2 regions of the Vagococcus sp. JNUCC 83 genome follow, and region 1 is predicted to be linked to the other one. Evidence: a T-box and tRNA genes for the amino acid it is inferred to sense, from the RefSeq annotation. Region 1 holds a T-box; the other holds one or more tRNA genes.
What was found. A T-box is a leader RNA that pairs with one kind of tRNA and senses whether it is charged. The one in region 1 lies ahead of JNUCC83_RS08595 (valine--tRNA ligase), so its partner is inferred to be a tRNA-Val.

Region 1 (3,386 bases):
ACCAAGAGATTTACTCATCTTACGTCCATCTTCCGCACGAATCAACCCGTGAATCAACACATTATTAAATGGTCTTTCACCAGTAAATTCTAAACTTTGGAAAATCATGCGACTTACCCAGAAGAAGATAATGTCATAACCTGTTACTAAAGTATTGGTTGGGAAATAGCGTTTAAAGTCATGTGATTCTGTATCAGGCCAACCCATTGTTGAAAATGGCCATAAAGCTGAGCTGAACCATGTGTCTAATACATCTTCATCTTGATGCCAGTTTTCAATATCTTTAGGCGCTTCTTCTCCAACATATACTTCACCTGTTTCGTTATGATACCAAGCTGGGATACGATGTCCCCACCAAAGTTGGCGAGAGATAACCCAATCATGCACGTTTTCCATCCAAGTTAAAAATGTTTGATTAAAACGTGGTGGGTAAAAGTCTACTGCATCATCAGTTGCTTGATTTTCAACTGCTTCTTTCGCAAGTGGCGCCATTTTTACAAACCATTGAGTTGATAATCTTGGTTCAACAACCACACCTGTTCTCTCAGAATGTCCCACACTGTGAGTCATTTTTTCAATGCCTTTAAGTAATCCCAACTCATCTAAGTCTTTAATCACTTCTTTACGAGCAGTAAAACGATCCATACCGGCATATTTTCCAGCTAAATCATTCATTGTGGCATCATCATTCATCACGTTGATACGTGGTAAGTCATGACGATTACCAACCTCAAAGTCATTCGGATCATGAGCTGGCGTAATTTTTACCACACCTGTTCCAAATTCCATATCAACATATTCATCAGCAACAATTGGAATTTCTTTATCTACCAGTGGTAATATCACTGTTTTGCCAATTAAATGTTGGTAACGTTCATCTTTCGGATGGACTGCAACGGCTGTATCACCAAGCATTGTTTCTGGACGAGTTGTCGCAATTTCCAATTTTCCACTGCCATCAGCAAGTGGATAATACATATGGTAAAATGCTCCTTCGATATCTTTATGAATGACTTCAATATCAGATAACGCTGTTTTTGCTTGTGGATCCCAGTTAATAATATACTCACCACGATAGATAAGTCCTTTGTTGTAAAGTGTTACAAAGACTTTTTTCACCGCATCAGATAATCCATCATCTAGAGTGAATCTTTCTCTAGAATAATCTAGAGATAGCCCTAATTTTGCCCATTGCTCACGGATATGTCCAGCGTACTCTTCTTTCCATTCCTTTGTTGTTTCAATAAATTTTTCACGACCTAAATCATATCGTGACACACCTTCACCACGTAATTTTTCTTCTACTTTTGCTTGAGTGGCAATCCCCGCATGGTCCATACCTGGTAACCACAATGTATCAAACCCTTGCATTCTCTTTTGACGAATAATCATGTCTTGAAGGGTTGTATCCCATGCATGACCTAAGTGAAGTTTTCCTGTCACGTTTGGCGGTGGAATTACGATAGAATATGCTGGAGCACTTTCATCCCCACTTGGTTTAAATAAATCTTTTTCTAACCATTCTTTATAACGCCCTTTTTCAACAGCTTTTGGATCGAACTTTGGTGCTAAGTTATGTTGTTCATCTGTCATATACATCTCTCCTTATATTCATTTTTCAAAACAAAAAAGTCCTAAAGTTATTTCTAACTTTAGGACGATTATCTCGCGGTACCACCTATCTTATAAGCATACTAAGACGCTTATCTCTCTAGGTCATATAACGTTGACAATACGGTTCCCACTCCTAGGCTACCTTCATACTCTGCACATGGAAAACCTTTCAGCCAATGGATTTTCTTTCTTCACAGATTCAAGTACTACTCTTCCTACTCAATGTGGTTGTTTATGCCATTCATTCTACATGGGTAAATTCATTTCGTCAAACTTAGATTAACGCTTTGGCTGCTTCTAACGCTTTTTCATAGTTAGGTTCAGTCGATACTTCTGGTACAATTTCTTCATAAGTGATCACACCATCTTTGTCTAACACAAAAATTGAGCGAGCTAAGCGGTTAATTGATGGAATTAGAATGCCATATTCTTGACCAACTACACCCTCATCATCTCTTAACATCGTCATATCAACAGATTCTGCTGCACACCAATTAGCTAATTGCTCTTTGGTGTTGTTTGAAATAGTTAAAAAATATATGTCTTTGATTGTTGCTGCTTCTTTATTGAAATGTTTTGTTTGAAGCGCACAAGTTCCTGTGTCAATATCAGGGACAACACTAATAATCACTGGTTTCCCTTTTAACTCATCTAAAGAAATGACGTTATCTGATAGATCTTTTAAACTAAATAACGGTGCTTTTTCCCCAACTTTTGGTGGTGTTCCTACTAATTCTACTGGATTACCTTTTAACAATACTTCCATTACGACACATCCTTTTTTTGTATTTATTTAATTATAGTTAAATAAAGTAAAATATACAAAATAGATGCCTAGATATGCTAGATTAAATCGACATTGGCATGATTATAATTTTCATCATAATAAATTAGCGTTTGTAACTCTGTCGTTAAATCAATGTATTGAACTTGTACATGTGATGGAACTTTTAATCGTTTAGGAGCAAAATTTAAAATCGCAGTTACTCCAGCATCGACAACCTCATCTATGACTTTTTGAGCTTTACTGCTTGGAACCGTCATAATTACCGTTGTAATGCCTTCTTTTTTTACAATTTTTTTTAATTCACTCATGTCTTTAATGATTATACCATTCACTTTTTCACCTATAAGTTCTGGATTTGTATCAAATGCTGCAACGATATTTAAGTTTGTGTCACGTCTAAAGTTATTTTTTATTAACGCCTTACCTAAATTGCCAGACCCAACAAGTGCGATTCTTTTTTCAATGTCTGTTTTCAAAATATCACTAAATACTTCAATTAAATAAGGGACATCATACCCATAACCACTTCTCCCTAATTCTCCAAAATGTGAAAAGTCACGTCTGATTGTAGCTGAAGGTATTTGTATCATCTTACTAAATTCATTTGATTTAATGCGTTTCACACCAGTTTCATTTAATGTTTTTAAATATCTAAAATAGAGTGGAATTCTTTTTGTTGTTGCTTTTGGGACCATTCTCGTATTGTTGTCTTCTTCCACAGTCTATCCCTCCTAAATTGTGACAATTTTCACATTTAGTGTATCATTTTTCACAATCTTTTTCAATAACAGTTATTATTATTCTATTGACTTTTGTCGAGTATGTTTCATCAAGAGTGAATTGATGGTTTGCTTAATTCCTTCTAACCTATATGTTTCAATCACATCATCTACTATAATATTATTATCTAACTGACGATAAAACATATGATTAGTAATAACTATTTCAATCCCTTCTAACTCTTTCTTATTGTTTTCGCTATTAA
Region 2 (3,386 bases), 310 kb from region 1:
AACCTTTGGTTCTATGGTAGGAGAGCGTTCTAAGGGCGTTGAAGCTGGATCGTAAGGACTGGTGGAGCGCTTAGAAGTGAGAATGCCGGTATGAGTAGCGAAAGACAGGTGAGAATCCTGTCCACCGAATGACTAAGGTTTCCTGGGGAAGGCTCGTCCTCCCAGGGTTAGTCGGGACCTAAGCTGAGGCCGATAGGCGTAGGCGATGGACAACAGGTTGAGATTCCTGTACTCGTTTGTTTTGTTTGAACAATGGAGGGACACAGGAGGCTATGGGATCGTGCGACTGGAAGTGCACGTTCAAGCAACAAGTCTTGATAAGAGTTAAATGCTTTTATCTTTAAGGACGAGTTGTGATGAGTAGGGAAATAAAGTACCGAAGTCTCAATGTCACACTGTCAAGAAAAGCTTCTAGTTAGAAACAAATGACCCGTACCGCAAACCGACACAGGTAGTCGAGGAGAGAATCCTAAGGTGAGCGAGAGAACTCTCGTTAAGGAACTCGGCAAAATGACCCCGTAACTTCGGGAGAAGGGGTGCTGAACGCAAGTTCAGCCGCAGTGAATAGGCCCAAGCGACTGTTTATCAAAAACACAGGTCTCTGCAAAATCGAAAGATGACGTATAGGGGCTGACGCCTGCCCGGTGCTGGAAGGTTAAGAGGATGGGTTAGCAATAGCGAAGCTCAAAATTGAAGCCCCAGTAAACGGCGGCCGTAACTATAACGGTCCTAAGGTAGCGAAATTCCTTGTCGGGTAAGTTCCGACCCGCACGAAAGGCGTAACGATTTGGGCACTGTCTCAACGAGAGACTCGGTGAAATTTTAGTACCTGTGAAGATGCAGGTTACCCGCGACAGGACGGAAAGACCCCATGGAGCTTTACTGTAGTTTGATATTGAATGTTTGTGACATATGTACAGGATAGGTAGGAGCCGTAGAAGTCGGAACGCTAGTTTCGATGGAGGCGCTGGTGGGATACTACCCTTGTGTTATGACCATTCTAACCCGCACCACTTATCGTGGTGGGAGACAGTGTCAGATGGACAGTTTGACTGGGGCGGTCGCCTCCCAAAAGGTAACGGAGGCGCCCAAAGGTTCCCTCAGAATGGTTGGAAATCATTCGTAGAGTGCAAAGGCAGAAGGGAGCTTGACTGCGAGAGCTACAACTCGAGCAGGGACGAAAGTCGGGCTTAGTGATCCGGTGGTTCCGCATGGAAGGGCCATCGCTCAACGGATAAAAGCTACCCTGGGGATAACAGGCTTATCTCCCCCAAGAGTTCACATCGACGGGGAGGTTTGGCACCTCGATGTCGGCTCGTCGCATCCTGGGGCTGTAGTCGGTCCCAAGGGTTGGGCTGTTCGCCCATTAAAGCGGCACGCGAGCTGGGTTCAGAACGTCGTGAGACAGTTCGGTCCCTATCCGTCGCGGGCGTTGGAAATTTGAGAGGAGCTGTCCTTAGTACGAGAGGACCGGGATGGACATACCTCTGGTGTACCAGTTGTTCTGCCAAGGGCATTGCTGGGTAGCTATGTATGGACGGGATAAACGCTGAAAGCATCTAAGCGTGAAGCCCCCCTCAAGATGAGATTTCCCATTCCTTTAAGGAAGTAAGACCCCTGAAAGATGATCAGGTAGATAGGCTAGGAGTGGAAGTACAGTGATGTATGGAGCGGACTAGTACTAATCGGTCGAGGACTTAACCAAGATAGCGGTGGAAGAATATATTGATACTAACAAAACATCCAGTTTTGAGTGAATAAACACTCAACAGAAATAAAAAGTGCGGTGGCGATGGCAAGAAGGATACACCTGTAACCATGCCGAACACAGAAGTTAAGCTTCTTAGCGCCGAGGGTAGTGAAGGGTTTCCCTTTGTGAGAGTAGGACGTTGCCGTGCTTTTATTTTTATCATGATGGAGGTTTAGCTCAGCTGGGAGAGCACCTGCCTTACAAGCAGGGGGTCAGCGGTTCGATCCCGTTAACCTCCATAAGATTTGACTCGTTAGCTCAGTTGGTAGAGCATCTGACTTTTAATCAGAGGGTCACTGGTTCGAGCCCAGTACGGGTCATATATGCGGGTGTGGCGGAATTGGCAGACGCACTAGATTTAGGATCTAGCGCCTAACGGCGTGGGGGTTCAAGTCCCTTCACCCGCATTACTATATTTGCCGGCTTAGCTCAGTTGGTAGAGCATCTGATTTGTAATCAGAGGGTCGAGGGTTCAAGTCCTTTAGCCGGCATCTATAAGCGGAAGTAGTTCAGTGGTAGAACATCACCTTGCCAAGGTGGGGGTCGCGGGTTCGAACCCCGTCTTCCGCTTTTATAAGTTCTAGCCGGGGTGGCGGAACTGGCAGACGCACAGGACTTAAAATCCTGCGGTGAGTGATCACCGTACCGGTTCGATTCCGGTCCTCGGCATCAAACGTAGCGCCCATAGCTCAACTGGATAGAGTGTCTGACTACGGATCAGAAGGTTAGGGGTTCGACTCCTCTTGGGCGCGTTGTTTTAATAGTATTTATTTACGCGGTGTAGCTCAGCTGGCTAGAGCGTCCGGTTCATACCCGGGAGGTCGGGGGTTCGATCCCCTCCGCCGCGATAATTACGACCTTTGGACCTTTAGCTCAGTTGGTTAGAGCTCCCGGCTCATAACCGGGCGGTCGTAGGTTCGAGTCCTACAAGGTCCATTGTTAAAATATTATGGAGGATTACCCAAGTCCGGCTGAAGGGAACGGTCTTGAAAACCGTCAGGTGTGTAAAAGCACGCAAGGGTTCGAATCCCTTATCCTCCTTATTAATATCGCGGAGTGGAGCAGCTAGGTAGCTCGTCGGGCTCATAACCCGAAGGTCACAGGTTCAAATCCTGTCTCCGCAATAGGTTCCGTGGTGTAGGGGTTAACATGCCTGCCTGTCACGCAGGAGATCGCGGGTTCGATTCCCGTCGGGACCGTTTTAAAATTAGCGGGTGTAGTTTAGTGGTAAAACTACAGCCTTCCAAGCTGTTGTCGCGAGTTCGATTCTCGTCACCCGCTTTAAAAAGAATAGGGCCTATAGCTCAGCTGGTTAGAGCGCACGCCTGATAAGCGTGAGGTCGATGGTTCGAGTCCATTTAGGCCCATTATCAAAAATATTTTAAGTATGGCCCGTTGGTCAAGCGGTTAAGACACCGCCCTTTCACGGCGGTAACACGGGTTCGATTCCCGTACGGGTCATTTGTAACATTTTATTGTGGAGGATTACCCAAGTCCGGCTGAAGGGAACGGTCTTGAAAACCGTCAGGTGTGTAAAAGCACGCAAGGGTTCGAATCCCTTATCCTCCTTATTAATATCGCGGAGTGGAGCAGCTAGGTAGCTCGTCGGGCTCATAACCCGAAGGTCACAGGTTCA

Region 2: it has a tRNA-Val gene. The T-box ahead of JNUCC83_RS08595 (valine--tRNA ligase) is inferred to sense a tRNA for this amino acid. The anticodon was not compared.

Annotation. Positions count from the first base shown of each region.
Region 1 covers NZ_CM132204.1:1,771,185-1,774,570, forward strand. The annotation lists gene JNUCC83_RS08595 (valine--tRNA ligase) at 1-1,593, opposite strand, end outside; T-box leader at 1,651-1,846, opposite strand; gene tpx (thiol peroxidase) at 1,889-2,380, opposite strand; gene JNUCC83_RS08605 (redox-sensing transcriptional repressor Rex) at 2,458-3,096, opposite strand; gene JNUCC83_RS08610 (AcpB/EbpR/MafR family transcriptional regulator) at 3,199-3,386, opposite strand, start outside.
Region 2 covers NZ_CM132204.1:2,079,600-2,082,985, reverse strand. The annotation lists rRNA gene JNUCC83_RS10200 (23S ribosomal RNA) at 1-1,705, shown strand, start outside; rRNA gene rrf (5S ribosomal RNA) at 1,783-1,898, shown strand; tRNA gene JNUCC83_RS10190 (tRNA-Val) at 1,917-1,989, shown strand; tRNA gene JNUCC83_RS10185 (tRNA-Lys) at 1,998-2,070, shown strand; tRNA gene JNUCC83_RS10180 (tRNA-Leu) at 2,076-2,157, shown strand; tRNA gene JNUCC83_RS10175 (tRNA-Thr) at 2,169-2,241, shown strand; tRNA gene JNUCC83_RS10170 (tRNA-Gly) at 2,249-2,320, shown strand; tRNA gene JNUCC83_RS10165 (tRNA-Leu) at 2,334-2,419, shown strand; tRNA gene JNUCC83_RS10160 (tRNA-Arg) at 2,429-2,502, shown strand; tRNA gene JNUCC83_RS10155 (tRNA-Met) at 2,525-2,598, shown strand; tRNA gene JNUCC83_RS10150 (tRNA-Ile) at 2,613-2,686, shown strand; tRNA gene JNUCC83_RS10145 (tRNA-Ser) at 2,702-2,791, shown strand; tRNA gene JNUCC83_RS10140 (tRNA-Met) at 2,801-2,874, shown strand; tRNA gene JNUCC83_RS10135 (tRNA-Asp) at 2,877-2,949, shown strand; tRNA gene JNUCC83_RS10130 (tRNA-Gly) at 2,961-3,031, shown strand; tRNA gene JNUCC83_RS10125 (tRNA-Ile) at 3,044-3,117, shown strand; tRNA gene JNUCC83_RS10120 (tRNA-Glu) at 3,140-3,211, shown strand; tRNA gene JNUCC83_RS10115 (tRNA-Ser) at 3,230-3,319, shown strand; tRNA gene JNUCC83_RS10110 (tRNA-Met) at 3,329-3,386, shown strand, end outside.